Regions from separate parts of the Arthrobacter sp. YC-RL1 genome, predicted to be linked through region 3. Evidence: riboswitches for the same ligand, from Rfam matches in the RefSeq annotation. Region 3 holds a riboswitch; each other region holds the start of a gene.

Region 1 (7,648 bases), 2.6 Mb from region 3:
TGATCCTGTCAGTGGTGCTGGTCCTGCCGCTGGGCATCGCGCTGGCGGTGGAAACCCCGTGGCCGACCAATTGGGTCATTGCCGACCATCCGGCGCAGCTGATCATCGGGGCGATCATCATCGCCGGCTGCGTGATCGCGATCGCCGCGCCCAAGCGCTTCATGGCGGTGCTGATGGTCTCGGTGACCGGCTACGGCATGGTCGCGATCTTCGCCCTGCAGGGCGCCCCGGACCTGGCGCTGACCCAGCTGCTGGTGGAAACCATCGTGCTGGTCTCTTTCGTGCTGGCGCTGCGCGCGCTGCCCAAGCGCCTGTGGGTTGGGCTGACCCGCATCAAGTGGGGCCGCGCGATCCTGGCGATCGCGCTGTCGATCATGGTCGTGTACATCGCGATCGCGATGATGGCAGCCCGCGGGCAGGCGCCGATCTCCCTGGAATGGCCGGAACTTGCCTATTACGAGGGCTTCGGCAAAAACGTCGTGAACGTGGCCCTGGTGGACATGCGCGTATGGGACACCTTCGGGGAAATCACCGTGCTGGCCGCTGCGGCCACCGGCGTGGCCTCGCTGATCTTCGCCGGCCGCGGCTTCGGCCGAAGGGTGCGCGCCCACCAGGTGGCCCCGGGCAGCATCGACTCCGGCTCCGAGGCCATGGGCTCCCAGGCGGAGAAGGAGGTCGAGCTGCGCATCGCCCGGCGCTTCGCCGCCAGCTCCAACCAGGACTGGCTGATGGCCGGCAACACCCTGGTGGCCGAACGCCGCTCGATCATCTTCGAAGTGGTCACCCGCCTGATGTTCCACTCGGTGCTGATCATGTCCGTGTACACGCTGCTGGCCGGGCACAACACCCCCGGCGGCGGGTTCGCCGGCGGCCTGATCGCCGGCCTGGCGCTGACCATCCGCTACCTGGCCGGCGGGCGCATCGAGCTGTCCGAGTCCATGCGCATCGCTCCGGGCATGCTGATCGGCGGCGGCATCGCGCTGGCGGGGCTGTCCGGGATCATGCCGCTGTTCGCGGGGGACGAGATCTTCACGACCTACGCGTGGGAGTTCTGGCTTCCGGTCTTCGGCGAGCACAAGTTCGTGACCTCCACGATCTTCGACATCGGCGTGTACCTGGTGGTGCTCGGCCTGGTGCAGGACGTGCTGCGCTCGCTGGGCAGCGAGATCGACCTGCTCTCCGAGGGCCGCAGCCCCATCGAACAGCATGACCCAATCCAAGCGTCGCAGACGGGAGTCGGCCGATGAGCGTGAACATCACTTTCCTGGTCATCACCGGGGTGCTGCTGGCCACCGGGTTCTACCTGGTGCTCGAACGCACCCTGACCCGCGTGCTGCTGGGCATCATGCTGCTGGGCAACGGGGTGAACCTGCTGATCCTGACGGCCGGCGGGCGCAAGGGCGCGGCGCCGCTGTTCAAGCCCGACCTGCCCGCCGATCAGTACTCCGACCCGCTGCCGCAGGCGCTGATCCTGACCGCGATCGTGATCACCTTCGCGGTGACCGCGTTCCTGCTCGCGATGATCTACCGCTCCTGGACGCTGACCAGCGCCGACGTGCTGGCCGACGACACCGAAGACATCAAGGTGTCGCAGTCCACCGCCTATGACGAAGAGGAAGATTCGCCGGTGGCCGAGGACACGACCGAGTTCGTTGACGAAGAAGGCCGACCGATTCGCGAGGGGGAAGAGTGAATTTCCTGGATCTTGCTCCGCTGGCGGTGGTACTGCCGATCTTCGGCGCCGGCGCCGCCTTCCTGGTCCGCCGCCGCATCAAGCTGCAGCGCCTGATCACCATCGGCATCCTGTGCGTGACCCTGCTCCTGGAAGCCGGCATGCTGGCCGCCGTGTGGGGCGGGGAGAGCTACGCGGTGCATATCGGCGGCTGGCAGTCGCCGTGGGGCATCTCGCTGATGGTCGACGGCTTCAGCGCCTTCATGCTGCTGATCTCCACCCTGGTGTCGCTGGCGGTGCTGTTCTACGCGACCAGCCAGGGCCTGGCCGACGGGGACGAACCCGGGCCGGTGTCGGTGTTCCACCCGGCCTACCTGATCCTGCTGGCCGGCGTGTCCAACGCGTTCCTGGCAGCTGACCTGTTCAACCTGTATGTCGGCTTCGAGATCCTGCTGACCGCCAGCTACGTGCTGCTGACCCTGGGCGCCACTGCCGAGCGCATCCGCGCGGGCACCACCTATGTGGTGGTCTCCGTGGTCTCCTCGGTGATCTTCCTGATGGGCATCGCGATGACCTACGCGGCGACCGGCACCGTGAACATGGCGGACCTGGCAGTGAAGCTGCCGCAGCTTGACCAGGGACCGCAGCTGATCCTGCATGTGCTGCTGCTGATCGCCTTCGGCATCAAGGCGGCGGTCTTCCCGCTGTCGCTGTGGCTTCCGGACTCCTATCCGACGGCCCCGGCCCCGGTGACCGCGGTGTTCGCCGGCCTGCTGACCAAGGTGGGGGTGTACGCGATCGTGCGCACCGAGACGCTGCTGTTCCCGGGAGGCGCGGTGAACGCCGGGCTGCTGGTGGTCGCGGCGCTGACCATGGTCATCGGTATCCTCGGCGCGATCGCGCAGACCGACTTCAAGCGTATGCTGTCCTTCACGCTGACCAGCCACATCGGCTACCTGATCTTCGGCGTGGCCGTGGGCGGCGAGCTGGCCATCGCGGCGACCATCTACTACGTCGGCCACCACATCATCGTGCAGACCTCGCTGTTCATGGTGGCGGGGCTGATCGAGCGCCGCGCCGGCAGCGCGAACGTGACCCGGCTGGGATCGCTGGCCAAGCTGTCCCCGGCGCTGTCGCTGCTGTTCTTCATCCCGGCCATCAACTTGGGCGGCATCCCGCCGTTCTCCGGCTTCCTGGGCAAGTTCGGGCTGCTGCATGCGGCCGCGCAGGATGCAGACGCGTTGACCTGGGTGGTCATCGCCGCCGGCCTGCTGACCAGCCTGCTGACCCTGCTGGCGATCATCCGCGTGTGGGCCCGCATGTTCTGGCGCCGCGCGGCGGACGCCGAGATCCCCAACCCGGACCTGGTGGACGAGGCGGCGAAGGTCGCGGACCAGACCGCCGCCGGCGGCGCCCAGGCGCCGCACCTGGGCCTGAAGCTGGCCCGCGAACTCGAATCCGAGGCGCTGCCCTGGGGCATGCGCTACGCCACCGGCTCGCTGGTGGTGGCGGGCATCGCGCTGACGGTGTTCGCCGGGCCGATCTTCGAGTTCTGCCAGCGAGTGGCGGCGCAGCTGATCGCCCACGAACCGTACATCAACGCCATCCTGAGTTACTGAGCGGAGGGACAACATGCCGAACAAGAACCTGGCCCCGCGCGACCAGCGCATCGACGACGCGCTGGACACCGCCGGCGTCCGCCACCGCGCCACGCTCAAGCAGGAGTGGCCGCTGCTGCTCCTGCTGGTTTTCGTCTGGGGAGCGCTCTGGCAGGACTTCTCCCCGGGCAACCTGATCTTTGGCGCCGTCATCGCGCTGGTCATCGTGAACCTGTTCCCGCTGCCGCCGGTGGTGCTCTCCGGGCGGCTGAACCTCTGGTACTGCGTCAAGCTGTTCGGATGGTTCCTGGGCCAGGTCGTCGCCGCCAGCGTCCACGTCGCCTGGCTGGCGGTGGTGCGCGGGAAGAAGACGCGCAGCTCGGTGATCGCGGTGCCGCTGCGCACCGACTCGGACCTGATCGTGATGACCGTGGGCCATGTGCTGACGCTGATTCCCGGGTCCTTCGTGCTCGACGTGGACCGCAGCTCCTCGACCCTGTATCTGCACTACATCGACGTCGACTCGGCCCAGGAGGTCGCGAAGGCGCGGGAGAACATCCGCGACATCGAACGCCGCCTGATCATGGCCATCGGCAGCCAGGACGAGTACGAAGCCATCAAGAACGAATGCAGCCCCCGCGTGAGAAGGACAAAGGAGAAGCCATGATCGAAGTTGTCGTCTGGATCTGCGGCAGCCTGCTCGGGCTGGGCGCCATCGCCTGCCTGGTCCGTGTGGCGAAAGGCCCCTCAATCCTCGACCGGGTGCTGGCCCTGGATGTCATGCTGCTGATCATCTCCGCGGCCCTGTGCCTGGAGATGGCGTTGAACAGGCACACCGACTACGTGCTGTTCGTGGTCGCCGCCTGCACCATCGGGTTCATCGGCTCGGTGACCGTCTCGCGCTATGTCTCGGATCAGAGGAACGCGTAATGGACCTTTTCCTCGACATCCTCGTCGCCGTGCTGCTGATTCTGGGCTGCCTGATGTCCCTGATTGCCGGCATCGGCCTGCTGACCTTTCCCGACATGCTCACCCGCATGCATGCGGCCACCAAACCCCAGGTGCTGGGCTTCCTGCTGATCTTCGCCGGACTGGCCATCCACCTGCGCAGCTGGACCGTCATCCCGGTCCTCGTCCTTGCCTGGGCGATGCAGCTGCTGACCGCCCCGGTGTCTGCGCACATGATCGGCCGCGCCGGCTACCGCACCAAGCACGCGGCCAAGGAGACCCTGTACTCCGACGAGCTGCGCCAGGTCGTGGAGAAGGTGACCTCCGCCCCGCACACCGGGACCGTGCCGGAAATTGATCCGCAGGAGACCGGGCCGGACGCGAAATAACTTCAACCAACAGCAGCGGGCCATTCCCTGAGCAGGCAATGCCCCGCTGCTGTTGCGCTGGAGTGCTACTTGGTGAACTTGGCGATGGCCTTGGTGGTGCCGCGATCAGCCAGCACTTGGATGACCGCTGCGACCACGGCGGAGAACACGGCGAAGCCCAGCGCCTGGCGCATGGAAGCCTCGGCGGCTTCCTCGCTGCCCTTGCGCGGGGCGGTGTTGCCGGTGAAACCCTTCCAGACCTGATCGACCAGCTTGCTGCCGAGGAAGCCCGCACCCAGGGAAATGCCGGTTGCGATGAGCTTTTGTACTGCGTTCATGTGGACCTCACGTTCAACGTTGTGACTTATCGTTCCGTTGCCAGCTTACCTGCGGTATGGTGGGTGGGCAGTAATTATTCCGACAGGGGAGCGTCAAGCCGTTCGCGGCGAAAGGCGCTGAGAGTGCGATAGATCGCAGACCCTCGAACCTGCTCCGGTTAGTACCGGCGAAGGAAGTCGAGCATCTCGGATGCGGACCGGCGCTGGACAGCGCCCCGATTCCGTTCATCCCCCCTCCTGATCAAGGAGGACACCTCATGAGCACAACCCGCACGACGCAGCGCAGCACCTGGCGCGTAGTCGATATCGTCATCGCCTCGGTCATCGCCGTCGCTTCCGGCGTGGTCTTCTGGGCCTGGTCCGCGAGCTACGGCCTGTTCTCGCTGGCCTTCACCGCCTTCCCACCCGGCACTGCCCTGCTTACCGGCCTGTGGCTGTTCCCGGCGGTGCTCGGCGCGCTGATCATCCGCAAGCCCGGCGCCGCACTGTTCTGCGAGGTGCTGGCCGCCGTGGTCGAGGCGCTGCTGGGCACGCACTGGGGCATGCCGGTGCTGATTTCCGGCCTGGTCCAGGGCCTGGGCGCCGAGCTGGTGTTCGCGCTGTTCCGCTACCGTCGCTGGAACCTGCCGGTGGCGTTGCTTGCAGGCCTGGGCTCGGGCCTGTTTGCCGGCCTCAGCGAAGCCTACGTCGTGGGCAGCGTGGCCGAATACACCGAGTTCATGAAGCTGTTCCACGTGGGAGCCACCGCCGTGTCTGGCCTGGTCGTCGCCGGCCTGCTGTCCTGGTGGATTACCCGGGCGCTGGCCCGCACCGGCGCGCTGAGCAACCTCGCCAGCCGCCGCGCGCACCTGGAACCGGCGCTTGCGGTGCGCAAATGAGCGCCGCCGCCAACGGGCGTACGGCCCCGCTGACCCGGCAGGGTGTGGAGATCAGCGCGCGCGGCTTCACCTGGCAGCATGCCGAGCGCGACCGCCCGGCCATCGCCGGACTTGACGTGCAGATCCCTGCAGGTCAGAAGGTGCTCCTGCTGGGCCCCTCGGGGGCCGGCAAATCCACCTTCCTGCATGCGCTGGCCGGCGTGCTCGAAGTCGACCAGGACGCCGGTCCCACCGGCGAGCTGCTGGTCGGCGGGCAGGACGCGTTCGCGCGCAGCTTCCCGGTGGGCCTGATGCAGCAGGATCCGGAAACCCAGGTGGTGCAGAGCCGGGTGGGTGACGACGTCGCCTTCGGCGCCGAGAACCTGGGCATCGACCCGCAGGAGATCCGCGAGCGGATCCCGCAGGCGCTTGACGCCGTGGGGCTCGGCGCACTGGGCTACGAACATCGCACGCAGGAACTGTCCGGCGGGCAGAAGCAGCGCCTGGCCCTGGCCGGGATCCTGGCCATGCGCCCCGGGCTGATGCTGCTTGACGAGCCGACCGCGAATATCGACCCGGGCAGCATCCCGCCGTTGCGCGATGCAGTGATCGGCGCCGTGGAGTCCACCGGGGCGACGCTGATCGTGGTGGAGCACCGGCTGGAGGCGTGGGCCCGGCAGGTGGATCGGGTGCTGGTGCTGGCCCCCGGCGGGGGGATCGCCCACGACCTGCACCCCGAGGCGCTGGCCGGGGACGCGGCGGTGCGCGCCGAATTGGCGCAGGCAGGGGTCTGGATTCCGGGCTATGTTCCGCAGACCTCGCCGGCGCCGAGGGCCGGCGGCGCCCCGATGCTGCACGCCGAGGAGCTGGTTTGCGCGCGGGGCGAGCATGCTGTGCGCACCGCCCCGGCCAGCTTCGAGGTCACCGGCGGCAGGGCCCTGGTGATCCGCGGGGAGAACGGGGCAGGGAAGTCCACGCTGGCACTGACCCTGGGCGGGCTGCTGCAACCTGTGTCAGGCCAGTTCGCCGCCAGCCCCCAGCTGGCCGACGGGTTGCCGCCCTCGCCGTTCAGCTGGAAGGCCGGAGCGCTGGTCGCCCGCATCGGCTCGGTGTTCCAGGAACCCGAGCACCAGTTCGTCACCCAGTCCGTGCGCGAGGAGCTGGCTTTCGCGCCGCTGCGCGCCAGGCACGGCGCGGCCGAGGAGCAGAAGTACGATCCGCGGCAGGTCGAGGCCCGGGTGCAGGAGTTGCTGGAGCGGCTTGGCCTGCAGGACTTGGCCGAAGCCAACCCGTTCACGCTTTCCGGAGGGGAGAAGCGCCGGTTGTCGGTGGCCACAGTGCTGGCCGCCTCGCCGGACGTGGTGATCCTTGACGAGCCGACCTTCGGGCAGGACGCGAACACCTGGCGCGAGCTGGCGCAACTGCTCATCGAGGAACTCGCCGAATCCACCGCGATCATCGCGGTGACCCATGACGAGCATTTCGCCGCGGCGCTGGGGGCCGACGAGCTGGTGCTGGCGCCGGCCGAGGTGGCCGCCGCGAGGACCTCGTCGGGGCCGATGCTGGACGCCCCAGTGGGGGACAGCTGGCTGGCGAAGATCAATCCGCTGGCCAAGTTCGGCGCGATCGCCGGGGCCACCTTGCCGCTGATCAGCACGGTGGACTGGGTTTCGGCGGCGGTGGTCATCGCGGCCACGCTGCTGATGCTGCCGCTGGCGGGGCTGGGCATCGGCGGGTTCTTCCGCCGCGGCTGGCCGCTGCTGGCGGCCGGCGTCATGGCGGCCTGGGGCATCGCCCTGGTGGGCCAGGATTCGGGACGGGTGCTGCTGGATCTGGGGATCTTCGACATCACCGAGGGCTCGGTGGC
Region 2 (7,648 bases), 3.5 Mb from region 3:
CTGCTGGACGCGGAAACGGCGCGGGTGGGTGATGCGGGTATCGGCGGAGTGGCGCAGGTTCGCCAGCGTGGCGGCGATTTTCGACGGATGCTCATCCACGGGCGGCGCGAAGTCGCCGACGGGATCGGGCAGCGGAGTGGAAGTAAACAGACCCATGAGTCGAGACTACGTCAACGGGCTGGACTTGACCTGATTGCGACCACCTTTATTTTGTATCAGCTAGTTGGTACATTCTTTTCGAAAGGCGGGACCAATGAATAATTCGTTGACTTCACAGTTCGGCAGCTTCGCGATTGCGGCCTTGGTCATCTACGTGATCCTGCGCAACCTCGCGTCCAAGGAGGGCGGAGACCGGCTGGCTCTGGCCCGCCGGCACGCCTTCTGGTGCGCGCTCATCGGATTTTTCGCCAGCACGTCGGCCGACTGGTTCAGCACCCTCGCGGCAGTCCCGTACTACGACGAATCGCCGCTTCGCATTCCCGAGGCCATCGGGGCGGCCGCGACCCCGGCGCTGTGGGTCGCGTTCATCTACATCGCAGGGCAGTTCACCTGGCCCCACAAGCTCCGGCCGAAGCGCACGGCCTCGCTGCAGCCTCGGACCTTGTCCGGGCTGGTGCCCAAGTCCCTGGTCGGAATCATGGCGGCAACCTTCGCCGCCGGCATGCTGGCGATTTACAGCGTCCGCGACGTCACGGGCTTCGCCCCCACGCCGGAGGTCATCGAGGACGACGGCGACGGCTACTACATGACCGCCGATGCCCAGGACGGGTTGCGTTCGGCCGCAGAGGTCCTGCCCTATCTGGCACTGAGCCTGGTCCTCCTGCTGGTCGCCGCCTTCGCCGCCACCATCCTCATCCTGCGGCGCAAGCCGCTGGACGGCATCAGCGAGCACGACAACCGGCTGCTGCGCATCACCTGGCTCAATCGCCTCTACCGCACGGTGACGGTGCTCCTGGCCGGCCTCGCCGGCGAAGCCCTGCACTTCAAGGCACGGTGGATCTCCGATGACGCCGACAAATCCATGGGTGGCGAAGGCATCGAGTACTGGGAACGGATGAACGACCTCGCGGGCCGGTGGGACCAGACCGCCAACTACATCGCCCTGGCGATCACCGTCGTCATGTTCTTCTGGCGCCCGCCGGTGAACTTCGAATCCCTGCGGCCGGCCGTCTCCAGCGCCTTCACCCGGCTGCGCGAGCAGCTGTTCGCGGTGCAGTATCTGAGCGCCATGGCTGCCATCCTGCTGGTCGCCGTCGGATGGCCAATGCTGCCGAGCTCCGAGACGCAGGAGATGCCGACCGCCGAACGCGCCACCGCCATCCTGGCCCTCCTCGCGGGCGCGACGCTGTTCTACCTGCTGGTCAACGCCGCCTACCTGGCGTACATGGCGATCAAGACCCGCGCGGCCGCGCGAATGCCCAAACCCGCCGCACGGCTGCCGCTGTGGACCTATGTCGTTGCCGGACTCCTGATGGCGGCCAGCCTATACTTCCTGCTCTTCCCTCCGCTGGATCCGCTGCGGGGATTTGTCGCGCCGAACCGGTGGATCATTGCCGGGCTGGCCGCGGCACTGCTCGCCGCGCATGCAGGATTCGTCCTGCTCGTCCGCTCCGTGGCGATCCCTTGGCAGGTGGGCGCAGAGGTGGAAATCTGGTATCGGCAGGTGCTTGAAATCCGCTCGCTGCGCGTAGTCGCCGGCGCGTTCGTGGCCATGCCAATGATGGGATACCAGTTGTTCGCCGAATTCTCCCTGTTCGGCCTGCTGGTCTTCTGTGCGCCGGCGGTGCTGGCGCTGCCGCGCCCGCAAGGTTCGATGCGGCCGGAGACCAGTGACGCGGGCCGCCGATGAGCGCCCAGATCACCGTTGACCTGGACTCGGCGCTGCCGCCCTATGAACAGATCCGCGCCCAGGTGGCTTCGCTGATTTCGCTGGGCGAACTGGCCGCCGGGAGCAGGCTGCCCACGGTGCGCGCGCTGGCCGCCGATCTGGGTGTGGCCGCCGGCACCGTGGCCCGCGCCTACAAGGAACTGGAGGCCGAAGGACTGATCTCCTCGCGCCGCCGGGCGGGCACCGTGGTCAATGAGCTGCCAGGGCAGCCAGCGCTGGACGAGCACCTGGTCGAGGCAGTGGACAGGGTCTGGGCGCTGGCCGCGGAGCTGGGGGTGGACGCGGCGACGGTGAAGGCGCTGGTTGCGCGGAGGACGCGATAGCTCGGTAACCCTGTCACCACCGCATCATTTCCCGAGCAGCCGGGATTCGGTTGACGGTGTCCGCCCCTCTTTGTAGGCTCAGCCTAAGCTCACCGCAATGCTTGGAATGGATAACCTGTGGATCCGGTTTCGATTTTGATCGTCTGCGTTTTGGTCATACTTTGCGCGCTGCCGTTTGCCATAGGCGCCATGCGCAGTCTCGACCGACGAGCCGACGACCTCGAAGGATCTGACCCGGAAATCTCCAGGGCACTTCGAGAAGCACGGAAGAATATCGATCGCGGCAGGAGCTACGAAGATCCGAGGCTCTAGCGGCCGGCACGGGCCGGCCAACTTCCAACGGCGTTAAGGATTTGTCCTTGCGAAGATATCTGCGTACCCTCGGGATCAGTGACACGGGGTGTCGGAGAAGCCGACTGAGATGAGACCCGTTGAACCTGAACTAGGTCAAGCTAGCGGAGGGATGTCGCATGACTCTGCCTATTGTTGCCCGCAATTACCGGGAACAATCCCCCTTGGTGTTCTGCCTGACAAACACCGTGGTTACCAACTTCACCGCCAATGTACTGCTGGCTTCCGGCGCGGCCCCGGCCATGACTGACCTGCCCGGGGAAGCCGGGCCGTTCGCCGCGGCCGCCTCGGCCGTGCTGGTCAACCTGGGCACGCCCACCACCGAGCAGCTGCGCGCCATGGAAGAAGCCGTCGACTCGGCGAGCGCCGCAGGCACCCCCTGGGTGCTGGATCCGGTGGCCGTCGGAGCGCTGCCGGTCCGCACGGAATTCGCCCGGCGCATCGTCGCCCGCCGCCCCACGCTGATCCGCGGCAACGCCTCGGAAATCATGGCGCTGGCCGGCTGGGAGTCCTCCGGCCGAGGTGTGGATTCGCTGGACAGCGTGCAGGAAGCCATCGCCGCCGGGCGTGAGCTGGCAGTGAAATACGGTTCGGTGGTCGCGATCTCCGGCGAGGCGGACGCCATCATCGACGCGCAGCGCACCGTGCTGGTGCACACCAACGGCATCGGCCTGACCCGCATCACCGGCGGAGGCTGCGCCCTGGGTGCGGTGTGCGCGGGCATGCTCGCGGTGCATGAGGACCCGTTCGAAGCCGCCGTGGCGGCCCATGGTTACTACGGCCTGGCCGCCGAAAAGGCGCTGGCCGCCAGCTCCGGGCCGGGCAGTTTTGCCGCGGCCTTCCTCGATTCCCTGGCGGCCGTTGAGCCCGCCGCACTTGAGACCCTGAACTGTGAGGAAAAGACCTATGCGTGATCTCGGAGCCTACCTGGTGGCCAACACCGCCAGCTGCAGCCCGCATAGCACCCTTGAGGTGATCGAGGCAGCCGTGGCCGGCGGGATCCAGTGGATCCAGCTGCGCGCCAAGGAGGAAAGCGCCCGCGAGTTCTTCGAGCTGACGCTTGCGGCCGCAAAGCTGACCGAGGGCAAGGCGCAGCTGCTGGTCAACGACCGCATCGACGTATTCCTGGCGGCCCGCGCCGCCGGGGCCGCGGTGGCCGGCATCCACATCGGGCAGAAGGACGTGCCGGTGTCCCTGGCCCGCCAGCTGATCGGCGAGGGCATCATCGGGCTCAGCGCCTCCACGCGGGAGCAGATCGCCCAGGCCAACCTGGATGCCGAGTTCATCGACTACCTGGGTGTTGGCGCGGTGCGCGCCACCCCGACCAAGAAGGACCACCCCACCCCGCTGGGCCTGGACGGCTTCGCGGAACGCACCGGCTGGACCGCGCTGCCCTGCGTGGCCATCGGCGCGGTGACCGCCGATGACGCCGCGGCCATCCGCGCCGGCGGCGGCGCCGGGATGGCCGTGGTGCGCCCAGTCTGCCAGGCAGATGATCCGCGCAGCGCCAGCGCCCAGCTGGTTTCCGCCTGGGAGGCGGCCAAGTGAACATCCTTTCCATCGCGGGCTCCGACCCGTCCGGCGGCGCCGGCATCCAGGCCGATCTGAAGGCCATTGCCGCCAACGGCGGCTACGGCATGGCAGTGATCACGGCGCTGACCGCGCAGAACACCCGCGGGGTCAGCGGAGTGCAGGCCATCGACGGGGATTTCGTCACCGCGCAGCTTGAAACGCTCAGCGCGGATGTGCGCATCGACGCGGTGAAGATCGGCATGCTGGCAAACCAGGAGATCATCGGCGCTGTCGCCGCCTGGCTGGATACCGTCAACGCCCCGGTGGTGCTGGACCCGGTCATGGTGGCCACCAGCGGCGATGCCCTGCTGGAGGACGCCGCCGCGCTGCACCCGCTGCTGGCCCGCGCCACCGTGATCACCCCGAACACCGCCGAGCTCGGCGCGCTGCTCGGCGAAGCCGCCGCGCAGGACTGGGAGCTCGTGCTGGAGCAGGCCCGGCGTCTGGCCTCCGCCCACGACGTGCTGGTGCTGGCCAAGGGCGGGCACCTGGCCGGGGCGCAGTGCCCCGATGCGCTGGTCTCCGCCGCCGGGGTGCTGGCCGAGTTCAGCTCCCCGCGCCTGGCTACCAAAAACACCCATGGCACCGGCTGCACCCTGTCCAGCGCGCTGGCCACCCGCTTCGCCGCCACCGGCGACTGGGCGACCGCGCTGGAACAGGCCAAGGGCTACCTGTTGCGCGCCATCGGCGCCGCTGACGAGCTGCAGGTGGGCTCCGGGCACGGGCCGGTGCACCACTTCGTCGACTTCTTCGGCGCCGCGGATCCGATGGCCGCCTGGTGGGAGGACATCGCACCGCTGCGCGCGGGCATTGACGAGCTGGAGTTCATCGTGCAGCTGGCCGACGGCAGTCTGGAGCGCGAGAAGTTCGAATACTACCTGGCGCAGGACGCCCTGTACCTGCAGCGCTACGCGCAGGTGCTGGCGCAGGCCAGCGCGCTGGCCCCTGAGCTGGATTCCCAGCGCTTCTGGGCCAAGGGCGCCGGGGAAATCCTGGAGGGCGAGCTGCAGCTGCACCGCAGCCACCTGGTGGAAGGACTGGCGAACCCGTCGGCCACCACGCTGAACTACGTGAACCACCTGTCCTCCTGCAATTCCAGCTACCCGGAGCTGATCGCCGCGATCCTGCCGTGCTACTGGCTGTACCAGGACATCGGCAAGCGGCTTGCGGCGGCCAACTACGAAGGCCACCCCTACGGCGACTGGCTTCAGACCTACGCCTCGGAGGAGTTCGACGAATCCACCGCGCAGGCCATCGGGATGGTGCGCGCCGCATGGAAACTGGCGGACCCGGCGCAGCGCGAGCGGATGCGCCAGGCGTTCCTGCGTTCCAGCGAGCACGAGCTGGCCTTTTTCGCGCAGGCCCATGCCGAGAGCGTAGAATTCTCTACGGCCTAAAACGCGTTGGGGCCGCAGAGTCTGGAGGACTGCATGAGTTGGAGCATTCACGGCAACGGCAAGACCATCACCCCCGGTGAGGTTGTTGCCCCGGATGAGCGGCTGCATTGGCCGCAGACGATCTCCATCGGCACGCAGCACATCCTGGCCATGTTCGGCTCCAGCATCCTGGTTCCCACGATCACCGGGTTCCCGGTCACCACGACCCTGCTCTTCACGGGCGTGGCGACCATCCTCTTCCTGCTGATCACCAGGAACAAGGTGCCCAGCTACCTGGGCTCCTCCTTCGCGCTGATCGCCCCGGTGGTCGCGACCACCAAGGCCCACGACATGTCCGCGGCGCTGGGCGGCATCGTGATGACCGGCGCGCTGCTGTTCCTGGTGGGCCTGGTGGTCCAGAAGACCGGCACCGGCTGGATCCACGCGCTGATGCCGCCGGTGGTCATGGGCACCATCGTCGCGCTGATCGGCCTGAACCTGGCCGGCGCCACCTTGGAACCCATGCAGAAGTTCCCGGCCACCACGTTCCTGACAGTGATCGCCACGGTGCTGGCCACCGTTGTGTTCAAGGGCCTGCTGGGGCGCCTGTCCATCCTGGTGGGGCTGGTCGCCGGCTACCTGATCGCGCTGGCCCAGGGCCAGGTGAACTTCGCCAAGGTCGGCGAAGCCGCGTGGTTCGGCCTGCCCGAATTCAACACCCCGAGCTTCCACCTGGACACCGCGCTGATGTTCCTGCCGGCGGTATTCGTGCTGATCGCAGAGAACATCGGCCACGTGCGCACCGTGGGCGTGATGACCGGCCGCGACCTGACCGCGTTCAACGGCCGCGCGCTGATGGCCGACGGCGCCGCCAGCATGGTGGCGGGCTTCGGCGGCGGCTCGGCCACCACCACCTACGCGGAGAACATCGGCGTGATGGCTGCCTCCCGCGTGTACTCCACCGCCGCCTACTGGGTGGCAGCGATCGCCGCGATGGCGCTGGCGTTCATGCCGAAGGTGGGCGCGCTGATCGGCACCATCCCCGAGGGCGTGATCGGCGGGCTGGGCATCGTGCTCTACGGCATGATTGGCATCGTGGGCGCGCGCCTGTGGATCGAGTCGAAGGTTGACTTCGGCAACCCGATCAACCTGATGACCGCCGGCACCGGCCTGATCATCGCGATCGCGGTGACCAGCGAAATCGCCTTCGGCCAGTTCAAGCTGGGCGGCATCGCCCTGGGCACCATTGCCACCCTGGTGGTCTTCCACCTGATGAGCGCCGCGGCGAAGCTGCGCGGCAACGACCTGTCCCAGACCGGAGCCTAGGTCCGCTCTTCTCCACCGCTGCGGCGGCCGGAATCCCCCATCGGGTTCCGGCCGCCGTTCCCGCTTAAGCCGCTGAGCTGAGCTTATAGTAAGGGTACTTTCCAAAAAGTGACGCGGGCCCGTAATTCCGCTACGATGAGCAACTATGACTGCGACCACATCTGATGGAAAGATCTCTGCACGCCTGATCTTCGTCGCCCTCGGGGCGGCGCTGGGCGGTTTCGTGTTCGGCTACGACTCGTCGATCGTCAACGGCACGGTCGACGCCGTGGAACATGAATTCTCGCTGAACGCGGTAGCCGTCGGCTTCACCGTGTCCTGCGCGCTGCTCGGCGCGGCACTGGGCGCCTGGGTGGCCGGCGTAGTCTCCGAACGCGTAGGCCGCGTGCGCACCATGCTCATCGCCTCGATCCTGCTGCTCGTCTCCGCGATCGGCTGCGGGCTCTGCTTCAGCGCCGTGGACCTGGTCATCTGGCGCATCGTCGGCGGCATCGGCGTGGGCTTCGCCTCGGTGATCGCCCCGGCCTACATCGCCGAGATCTCCCCGGCGGCGCACCGCGGCCGGCTGGGCTCCATGCAGCAGATGGCCATCGTGCTGGGCATCTTCGTGGCCTTCCTGGTCAGCGCGCTGCTGGTGTTCGTGATGGGCTCGGCGGACGCGGTGGGGCTGTTCGGCCTGGCCGCCTGGCGCTGGATGTACCTGTCGCTGGCCGTTCCCGCTGTGCTCTACGGCCTGATGGCGCTGCGCCTGCCCGAATCCCCGCGCTATCTGGTGGAGCGCGGGCGCTATGTCGAGGCCGCCTCGGTGCTCA
Region 3 (7,648 bases):
GGCCTTGGCATAGCTGTCGATGACTCGGCCCTTCAGGTCCTCGAAGCCGCGGTCGAATTCGTGGTTGCCCACGGTTGACACGTCGAGACCTCCGGCACCTAATACTTCGATGGTTGGCGCGTCCTCCTGCGAGGCCGAAGCGAAGGTCGAGGCGCCGATGTTGTCGCCGGCCGACACGAAGAGCGTGTTCGGGTTCGCCGCCCGCAGCATGTCGACGGCACCTGCGAGCACAGCGGCGCCCGCGGAGTCCCGATCATCGGCAATGCGGCCGTGGAAGTCGTTGATGTCCAAAATGTCCAGGGTGAATGTCCCCGGGGCTGCTGGCTCTGCTGCCGGGGCGGCCTGCGCGGCAACGCATCCGGAGGCGACCAAAGCTGCAGTAGCCATGGAAGTCAGCGTTAAGTTCTTGATCTGCCTGAACGCAGGCATAGATCCTCCTCAGAGTTAAGCGTGTGACTTATCTCATATTTATCCCATGAAGGTGTACCTGTCGATGCTTGAACGTAGATTTCACGTATAAAACAGATGTTTTTGGCGTTGCAAGGGGCTTATTCGACGTTTTGCATCACTGGAAATGCCGCATGCCCCGCCGATGTGGCAGGGCATGCGGTGAAAAAGAGTCGGAGGCTTTAGCGCTGGCGCTTGCGTCGTGGATCTCCGGCGGTCACAGAGGAAGATCCGACGATACCGCTGAGGAGCAGCATGGCTGCCGCAATGAACATCAGGGTTGAAGCGACCCAGCAGGTGGTTGCCAGAGAGCGCTGGGAGTTGTCCAGCGCGAGCACGAAAATGCAGATGCTGGCCAGCAGCAGTACTACGCCGAGCAACCGTGACTTCATCGTGCACCCTTGAACTGTCGATTTTCGCCAAATAATCGCGAAAAAAATTCGCTATCGGCTGGAATAACATCAATGATGTCATAACTCCAGCCGGTTGAACATACGCCCAAAGTGGTAATTTACTGGGAAACGCTCAATCCTTGGGTTGAGAACGGTTTCCGAAGATCTTCTGCTAAACGCAGGACGTCAGGATCTTCTTGATGGAATCATGCTCTGCCTGAGTCATCCAAGCGCCGTACTTGGCCTTCACCTGAGTCTGTAGCGACACGTATTCGCAGCGGAAGTCCTTGTTTGGCGGCAGCCAGGTTGCAGCATCCTTGTCGCCCTTGGCGGCATTGGTGGGGCCGTCCGATGCCAGGAGGTTCAGCGGGTCGTTGGCGAACTGGAGACGCTTGTCCTTACTCCATTTCTGGGCGCCCTTCTGCCAGGCGTCCGACAGCGCAACAACGTGGTCGATCTGTACGGCAGAACTCGTGGACTGGCCGCGCTCGAAATTGATTGTCTTGCCGGTATAGGGATCTTGGAACGTTCCGCTCAGCACCACGCAATCGACCCGGGCCGGTTTGAATTCAACATTCACCAGATCGCGGGCAAGGATATCGTTGCGCGCATCGCAGCCGTTGTTGTCCGTATCCTTCCAGCCGTTGCTGAACTGCTCGCGGGTGTAGCCGGTCTTCGGAGCACGGCCCTTGATGGTGATGTCTTCCAGCTGATCCAGAGACTTGGCATATGCCGCTTGCTGGTCGGCCGACGGGGCCGCGGCCTGAGCGCCATTTGTCCCGGTGAAATCCGTGGAAGTCAGCGAGGAGCATGAAGCCAGCCCAAGGGTGGACATGACGAGAACTAGGGACAGGGTGCGGCGCGGCAGTCGCATGCGGTGGTATCTCTCCTTGGATATGCAGGGGACTGCAATCCGCGGTCCTAGCATTCGACTCTATGCGCCGGCACCTACGAAACTCCGGTACCGGTCTGGTGTCATTCTGTGATTCTCTTCTCGGCGGTTCGCATGCTGAATCGGAAAAGTTATCAATTTGTCGCTGTAGTCCGCTGTGACAAGTATTGTTTTCTTCCGGTGGACGAAATATGGTCGGCGTAATGCTGTTTCTGTGACCTTTTGGATGTACCTGTGAAGAAGTTCTTGTTCCCGTTGTTGACCGGGGTGCTGCTGCTCAGCGCCTGCACCACACCCGTATCCAAGCTCGAAACCGTGGAACAGCAAGGACCTGGAGGATACGACTCGGCTTGGGAAACAGAACAGCATGGCTACGATGAAGACCCCTACGCGAAGTACTACCAGGAAGGCGTGCCGATTTTCTCGGAGCTGCAAACGCAGGTTTTGAGACCCAGTCCGATCTTCGGTGATCTTGATACTCGTGAGGATGTGGACGATTTTTCCATGGGCATTTCGGGATTTTTCCGATCCACGACCGTCACGGATGAAAATGGCGAGCAGGAGGTTACCAACGAATCGACGTCCATGAGCGGAACCGCAGAAGAAGCGGGTGCGTACAGGGTTGAATTTGGCTGCTGGGGTGTAGGACGCGCAGCCGTGCAGGTATTCATCAACGTAGATTTTCCAGAGATTGGCATGGAGCCAACGTTCGAGATGCCAATGACCTGTAACGTCCCCGCCGCAACCACATACGGCGAGTTTGAGATCGATCGGTCCACCGAGAGCTATTACATTGTGGTCTCCGGTGATCCCGAAACGATTGGATCCTACGAACTCAACCTGTACCGAAGCGATGGCAGGTGAGCGAATGAAGAAAGTGCTGCCTATCCTCGGTGCTGTCATTCTTGCGCTCACGTCGTGCACGACTCCGGTCTCCGAGCTTGGCCCGCTCGATCGGGAACCGCCCAGGGAGCCATCGAACAGTCCGCAATTCCAGCTGCCCGTCGAGGAAATGTCCTCTGAGGAGATCGTCAACCGTCAAGAAGTTGCGCTGCACTACCCGCCGCTGATGTATCTGGCCATGACCGGATTTTTTGCGGACCCTGCTGCCACGGAACGCATGGGATTCTGGCAGGGCGAAATCGAGCAGCGCGGCTACCACGGGTTGGTTGCATGGGCTGCCCAACGCTTTCAATACCAACAGGGCGGAACCCTTGCGCCTGAAGAGTTCTCTTTGGAAACGGATGGCTTGCCGGGCCCGTATCTGATCAAGTACACCTGTTCAGGCTCGGGCCGGACCGACGTTCGAATCAAGGACGGGCCAAAGATGCTGCGGCAAAAAATTGTCCAGTGCTCGACAGATCCGAATGTCGTGGAATTCGAACTTGACGAGAAAAATATCGAGAATCTGGTCATCGAGCTGATCCCGGAGCTCTCGGCTCCGGCGGGTTTTGAAGTCCAGGTCATCCAGTAGCTCCGGAAACACCCGGCGAAGACACGTGTTCGGCCGTCCCGGACGGCTTGTGGTACTAATGGGACGTAGTGACACGGGGTGCCGCCATGCGGCTGAGATAAAACCCGTCGAACCTGATCCAGTTAGCACTGGCGAAGGGAATGTCCTGGATACCTCGATGCCACGCATCTACGCCGGGGTCCCGTTCGCCTTGACACATCTTCAAGGAGTTCGAGCACCATGAACGCACACGCAGCAACCGACACCGCAGCTTCTTCCACCACCGCACTGCCGCTCAAGGAACAACTGGTGCTGGTCACCGGCGGCGCCCGCGGGCTGGGCGCGGCCATCAGCGCCGCTTTTCTGGACGCCGGGGCGAAGGTCGTCGTCAACTACCGCAGCTCGTCGCAGGCGGCCGAGGAACTTGCCGCCGCATTCCCCGGACAGGCGCTGGCATTGCAGGCCGACGTGCGCGACGCCGCCGGGCTGAAGGACCTGGCCGCCGCCGCGGCCGAGCACTTCGGCCGCCCGATCACCACCTTGGTCAACAACGCGCTGGTGGATTTCTCCTTCAACGCAGATGCCCGTTCCAAGGCAGACGAGCTGTCCGCCGAAGAGCTCACGGCCCAGTTCGCCGGTTCCGTGCTCGCACCTGTCGCCGCGATCCAGGCAGTGCTGCCGAGCATGCGCCAGGCGGGCTTCGGACGCATCGTCAACATCGGCACCAACCTGTTCCAGCACCCAGTGGTCCCGTACCACGACTACACCGCGACCAAGGCGGCGCTGCTCTCGCTGACCCGCACCTTCGCGGACGACCTGGGCCCGGAAGGCATCAACGTCAACATGGTTTCCGGAGGCCTGCTGCGCACCACGGATGCCTCGGCCGCCACTCCTGAAGAGGTCTTCGACCTGATCGCCTCCGGCACCCCGTTGCGCCGGGTGACCTCGCCGGCCGAGCTCGCCGACGCGGTGCTGTTCTTCGCCTCGCCGCTCTCGCGCGGGGTGACCGGACAGAACCTGATCGTCGACGGCGGCCTGGTCAAGGGATGAGCGCATCGAGGAAGCAGGCCCGGTTCAACCTGTTCATCTACGGCGCGGGGCACCACCAGGCGGCCTGGCGGGCGCCGGATTCCCCGGCCGAGCGGCTGGGCGAGACCGGGTACTACGTGGAACTGGCGCAGCTGGCCGAACGCGGCCTGCTGGACGCGGTGTTCCTGGCCGACGGCCAGGCCGTCTCCCCGGAGGCCGCGGCGGCCGGACCGACCTGGTTCTTCGAACCGTTCACGCTGCTGTCCGCGTTGAGCCAGCACACCAGCCGGATCGGCCTGGTCTGCACGGTGTCCTCCAGCTTCTACACCCCGTTCCACGCCGCGCGCATGCTGGCCAGCCTGGACCGGCTCTCCGGCGGCCGGGCCGGCGCCAATGTGGTCACCAGCATGTGGGATACCGAGGCGCAGAACCACGGGCGCGAAACCCTGGGCGACCATGCCTACCGCTACGGCCGCGCCGACGAGTTCATCACGGTGCTGCGGGGGCTGTTCGGATCCTACCCCTCAGCGGCGGTGCGGGCCGACCGCGCAGGCGTGTTCACCGACCCGCGGCAGCTGTCGGCCATCGACCACGCGGGCGAGCACTTCGGTGTGCGCGGGCCGCTGAATATCCCCGACGGGCCGCAAGGCTCCCCGGTGCTGTTCCAGGCAGGGGCCTCCGCCCAGGGGCGCGAGCTCGCGGCGGCCCATGCTGAGGCGATCTACGCGGTGGCCGCCGACCGGCAGATGGCGCTGGACTACGCACAGGACGTGCGGTCCCAGGCCGCCGCGGCCGGGCGCGATCCGCAGGCCCTGGCCATCATGCCGGGGCTGGTCGCCTACGTGGGCCGCACGCTGGAGGAGGCCAAGGACAAGCAGCGCCGGCTCAACGACCTGCTGCCCGTCGAGCAGGCACTGGCCCAGCTGGCGGTATTCGTTCAGCAGGACACCAGCGCCTGGGAGCTGGATGCACCGGTGCCCGAACTTCCCTCCGCCGCAGACTTCACCGGCCCGGCCGGACGCTACACGACGATCCTGCGGTTGATCGAGATCCACCAGCCGACGGTGCGCGAGCTGCTCGGGCTGCTGGCGGCCGGGGGAGGGCACTGCACCTTGGTCGGAACGCCGGAGATGATCGCCGACGAGATCGAGCTCTGGCTGGATACCGGGGCGGCTGACGGCTTCAACCTGATGCCGCCGAGCCTGCCCGACGGCTTGGCGGATTTCGTCGAGCTGGTGATCCCCGAGCTGCAGCGCCGCGGACGCTTCCGCACCGCCTACGAGCACCGCACGCTGCGCGGCAATCTGGGCCTGCCGGCGCCGGTGGCCGGGGGACGCGCTCGCCGGCCCGCATTAGGAGCTGGGTCGTGATGCGCTGGCGGGAAGACAAACGAAGTGGATTGCGTTCGTGGATTCTTCTCCGGGGCCGGCAGGCCGCCGGCACAGCGGTCAGCGCATCAGCCGTCCTTCGCGCAGCGTCCAGTAGGAGGAAATGTGGCTGGAGCGCTTCGACAGGTTCCAGCGCTCGCAGATGCGGCTGATGGCCTTGACGGTGCTTCGTTCAGCATGGGCCACGACACCCAGGCCTTGGCGCGGGACCGCCAGCGTCTGGAAAGCCTCGGCCAGGACGTCGCTGCGTCCTGCCGGCACGCCGTCGCGGGAAAGCCAGCGTAAATCAATGCCCTGGGGATGTTTCACGTCAAACATTGCTCCTTCGTTGGCAATTTCAAGCAGCGCCACACCCTGCGCGTACTCCGGCAGCGCTTCGAGGATCTTGGAGATCGCCGGTATCCCGGCTTCATCCGCGGCCAGCACATAGTAGTCGGCGCCCAGCTGGATGGAGGTCTTGCTGCGCGCCGGGGAAATGACCAGCGCCGCACCCGGTTCGACAGTGCCTGCCCAGTGCCCGACAGTTCCGGGCTCGCCGTGGATCACGAAGTCGATGGCCAGCTCATCGACCACCGGATCGATCCAGCGGATGGTGTAGGACTTCGAGCGCGGCACCTGCTCGCGCGGCAGGCGCTGGCGAAGCTCTCTCAGGTCGTAGGGCGGAACCAGCCCGAGGGCGGGATCCGCGGCATACACCTTGACGTATTCATCCAGTGCGCCGTTGGAGCGGTAGCCGTCGAGCTTCGGTGCGCTGGCCACGAGGCGCACCAGCTGGTCGCTGAGCTTCTGCACCCGGGTGATGGTCAGGACATGCTGGTCGACCTTGTGCCGAGGGGCTTCGACTTGGCTGACCGGCGGTGAATAGCGGGCCAACGGCTCCTCGTAGGTTTCGGAATACGGCCGCGTCTCCTGCGCGGCAGCGGGTGCTGCGTCAGACGCCGCGCCGGGAGCCGGCGGAGCGTAGTGGCTCGGCCTGAATGAGGTGCGCAGCGTCTTGTCCAGGACCTTGCGCGCCGCGGTGAGCGCCGCCGCGGCCCCGGCCCGTTCGGCGGCGGCCAGCAGTTCGTCGGTCTGCTGCTCGTTCAGCAGCGACCCCCTGGCGATGCTCTGGTACAGGTGTTCCTTGGCTGTTGCCTGCCCGGCTTGGGCTCCGGCCTTCTCGGCACGCTTGAGCACCTCAAGAGTCAGGCCCTCCTTGGCGGAGATGGACACCTGGGGGCCGTACTTGTTGTATTTGTGCTTCGACATGGTGTGCCTTCCCGCGCTGTTCGGGCTACTGCTCCTAGCCTGAGTATGAGCGAATCGGACCGGCCAGGCAAGGGCGAGTCCCACTGGCAGGGGTCTCTGCCGGCAGCCGGAAAACGCCCGCTTTGCGAAGAGGAATCCGCTTCCGTCCGATATTCGATTCGGTCGACAATAAGCAGGTCAGCTCACTAAAATTAGCTCCATGTCTGATACTTTGCCGCCATGCCCGAACTGCTCCAGCGAGTACGCCTACCAGATGGATGCGCTGCTGGTCTGCCCCGAATGCGGCCATGAATGGAACGCCGAGGCCGAGACGGCTGAAACTGCCATGGCGGTCGTCAAGGACGCCGTCGGAAACGTCCTGCAGGACGGGGATACCGTCAGCATCACCAAAACCATGAAGGTCAAGGGGGCGCAGAGTGCGCTGAAGGCCGGAACGAAGGTGCGCAATATCCGTCTGGTGCAGGGCACCGGAGACCACGACATCGCCGCCAAGGTCGACGGCTTCGGCCAGATGGAACTGAAGTCCTCGATCGTGAAGAAGATCTAGGTCTCGGATCTTTCCTGCTAGGTCAATGCCCGCCCCTTCGGTTGAAGGGGCGGGCATTTCCCTCTGCGCCTACTGTCCGGGGAGCGGGGCCGCCGGGACGGCCAAGCCGATGAGCTCGGCCAGCCGCTCGCGGGGCTGGTTCGCGCCGAATGCCGGCTGTCCGGGCTGCAGCCGCACGCCCTCGGCCAACGGGCCGATCGGCAGCGGGTCGAAGCCGAAGGCATCGATGATCCGGCTGGTTTCCTCCACGTC

Evidence for each region. Region 3 has a riboswitch for thiamine pyrophosphate ahead of ATC04_RS16595 (3-oxoacyl-ACP reductase). Riboswitches for the same ligand answer to the same signal wherever they lie in the genome.
Region 1: linked by a shared signal. The riboswitch ahead of ATC04_RS04895 (ECF transporter S component) and the one ahead of ATC04_RS16595 (3-oxoacyl-ACP reductase) in region 3 are both predicted to bind thiamine pyrophosphate.
Region 2: linked by a shared signal. The riboswitch ahead of thiM (hydroxyethylthiazole kinase) and the one ahead of ATC04_RS16595 (3-oxoacyl-ACP reductase) in region 3 are both predicted to bind thiamine pyrophosphate.

The regions. Positions count from the first base shown of each region.
Region 1 covers NZ_CP013297.1:1,048,960-1,056,607, forward strand. The annotation lists gene ATC04_RS04860 (Na+/H+ antiporter subunit A) at 1-1,247, shown strand, start outside; gene ATC04_RS04865 (Na(+)/H(+) antiporter subunit C) at 1,244-1,693, shown strand; gene ATC04_RS04870 (Na+/H+ antiporter subunit D) at 1,690-3,291, shown strand; gene ATC04_RS04875 (Na+/H+ antiporter subunit E) at 3,305-3,937, shown strand; gene ATC04_RS04880 (monovalent cation/H+ antiporter complex subunit F) at 3,934-4,200, shown strand; gene mnhG (monovalent cation/H(+) antiporter subunit G) at 4,200-4,607, shown strand; gene ATC04_RS04890 (DUF4235 domain-containing protein) at 4,673-4,924, opposite strand; TPP riboswitch at 4,999-5,117, shown strand; gene ATC04_RS04895 (ECF transporter S component) at 5,182-5,802, shown strand; gene ATC04_RS04900 (ATP-binding cassette domain-containing protein) at 5,799-7,648, shown strand, end outside.
Region 2 covers NZ_CP013297.1:72,878-80,525, forward strand. The annotation lists gene ATC04_RS00365 (aldehyde dehydrogenase family protein) at 1-156, opposite strand, end outside; gene ATC04_RS00370 (hypothetical protein) at 254-1,849, shown strand; gene ATC04_RS00375 (GntR family transcriptional regulator) at 1,846-2,211, shown strand; TPP riboswitch at 2,598-2,692, shown strand; gene thiM (hydroxyethylthiazole kinase) at 2,682-3,476, shown strand; gene thiE (thiamine phosphate synthase) at 3,469-4,110, shown strand; gene thiD (bifunctional hydroxymethylpyrimidine kinase/phosphomethylpyrimidine kinase) at 4,107-5,531, shown strand; gene ATC04_RS00395 (solute carrier family 23 protein) at 5,565-6,836, shown strand; gene ATC04_RS00400 (sugar porter family MFS transporter) at 6,982-7,648, shown strand, end outside.
Region 3 covers NZ_CP013297.1:3,604,261-3,611,908, reverse strand. The annotation lists gene ATC04_RS16620 (5'-nucleotidase C-terminal domain-containing protein) at 1-387, opposite strand, end outside; gene ATC04_RS16615 (hypothetical protein) at 630-839, opposite strand; gene ATC04_RS16610 (HNH endonuclease family protein) at 1,012-1,713, opposite strand; gene ATC04_RS16605 (hypothetical protein) at 1,966-2,595, shown strand; gene ATC04_RS16600 (hypothetical protein) at 2,600-3,205, shown strand; TPP riboswitch at 3,270-3,363, shown strand; gene ATC04_RS16595 (3-oxoacyl-ACP reductase) at 3,425-4,234, shown strand; gene ATC04_RS16590 (NtaA/DmoA family FMN-dependent monooxygenase) at 4,231-5,583, shown strand; gene ATC04_RS16585 (siderophore-interacting protein) at 5,662-6,849, opposite strand; gene ATC04_RS16580 (zinc ribbon domain-containing protein YjdM) at 7,049-7,396, shown strand; gene ATC04_RS16575 (NAD(P)-binding domain-containing protein) at 7,466-7,648, opposite strand, start outside.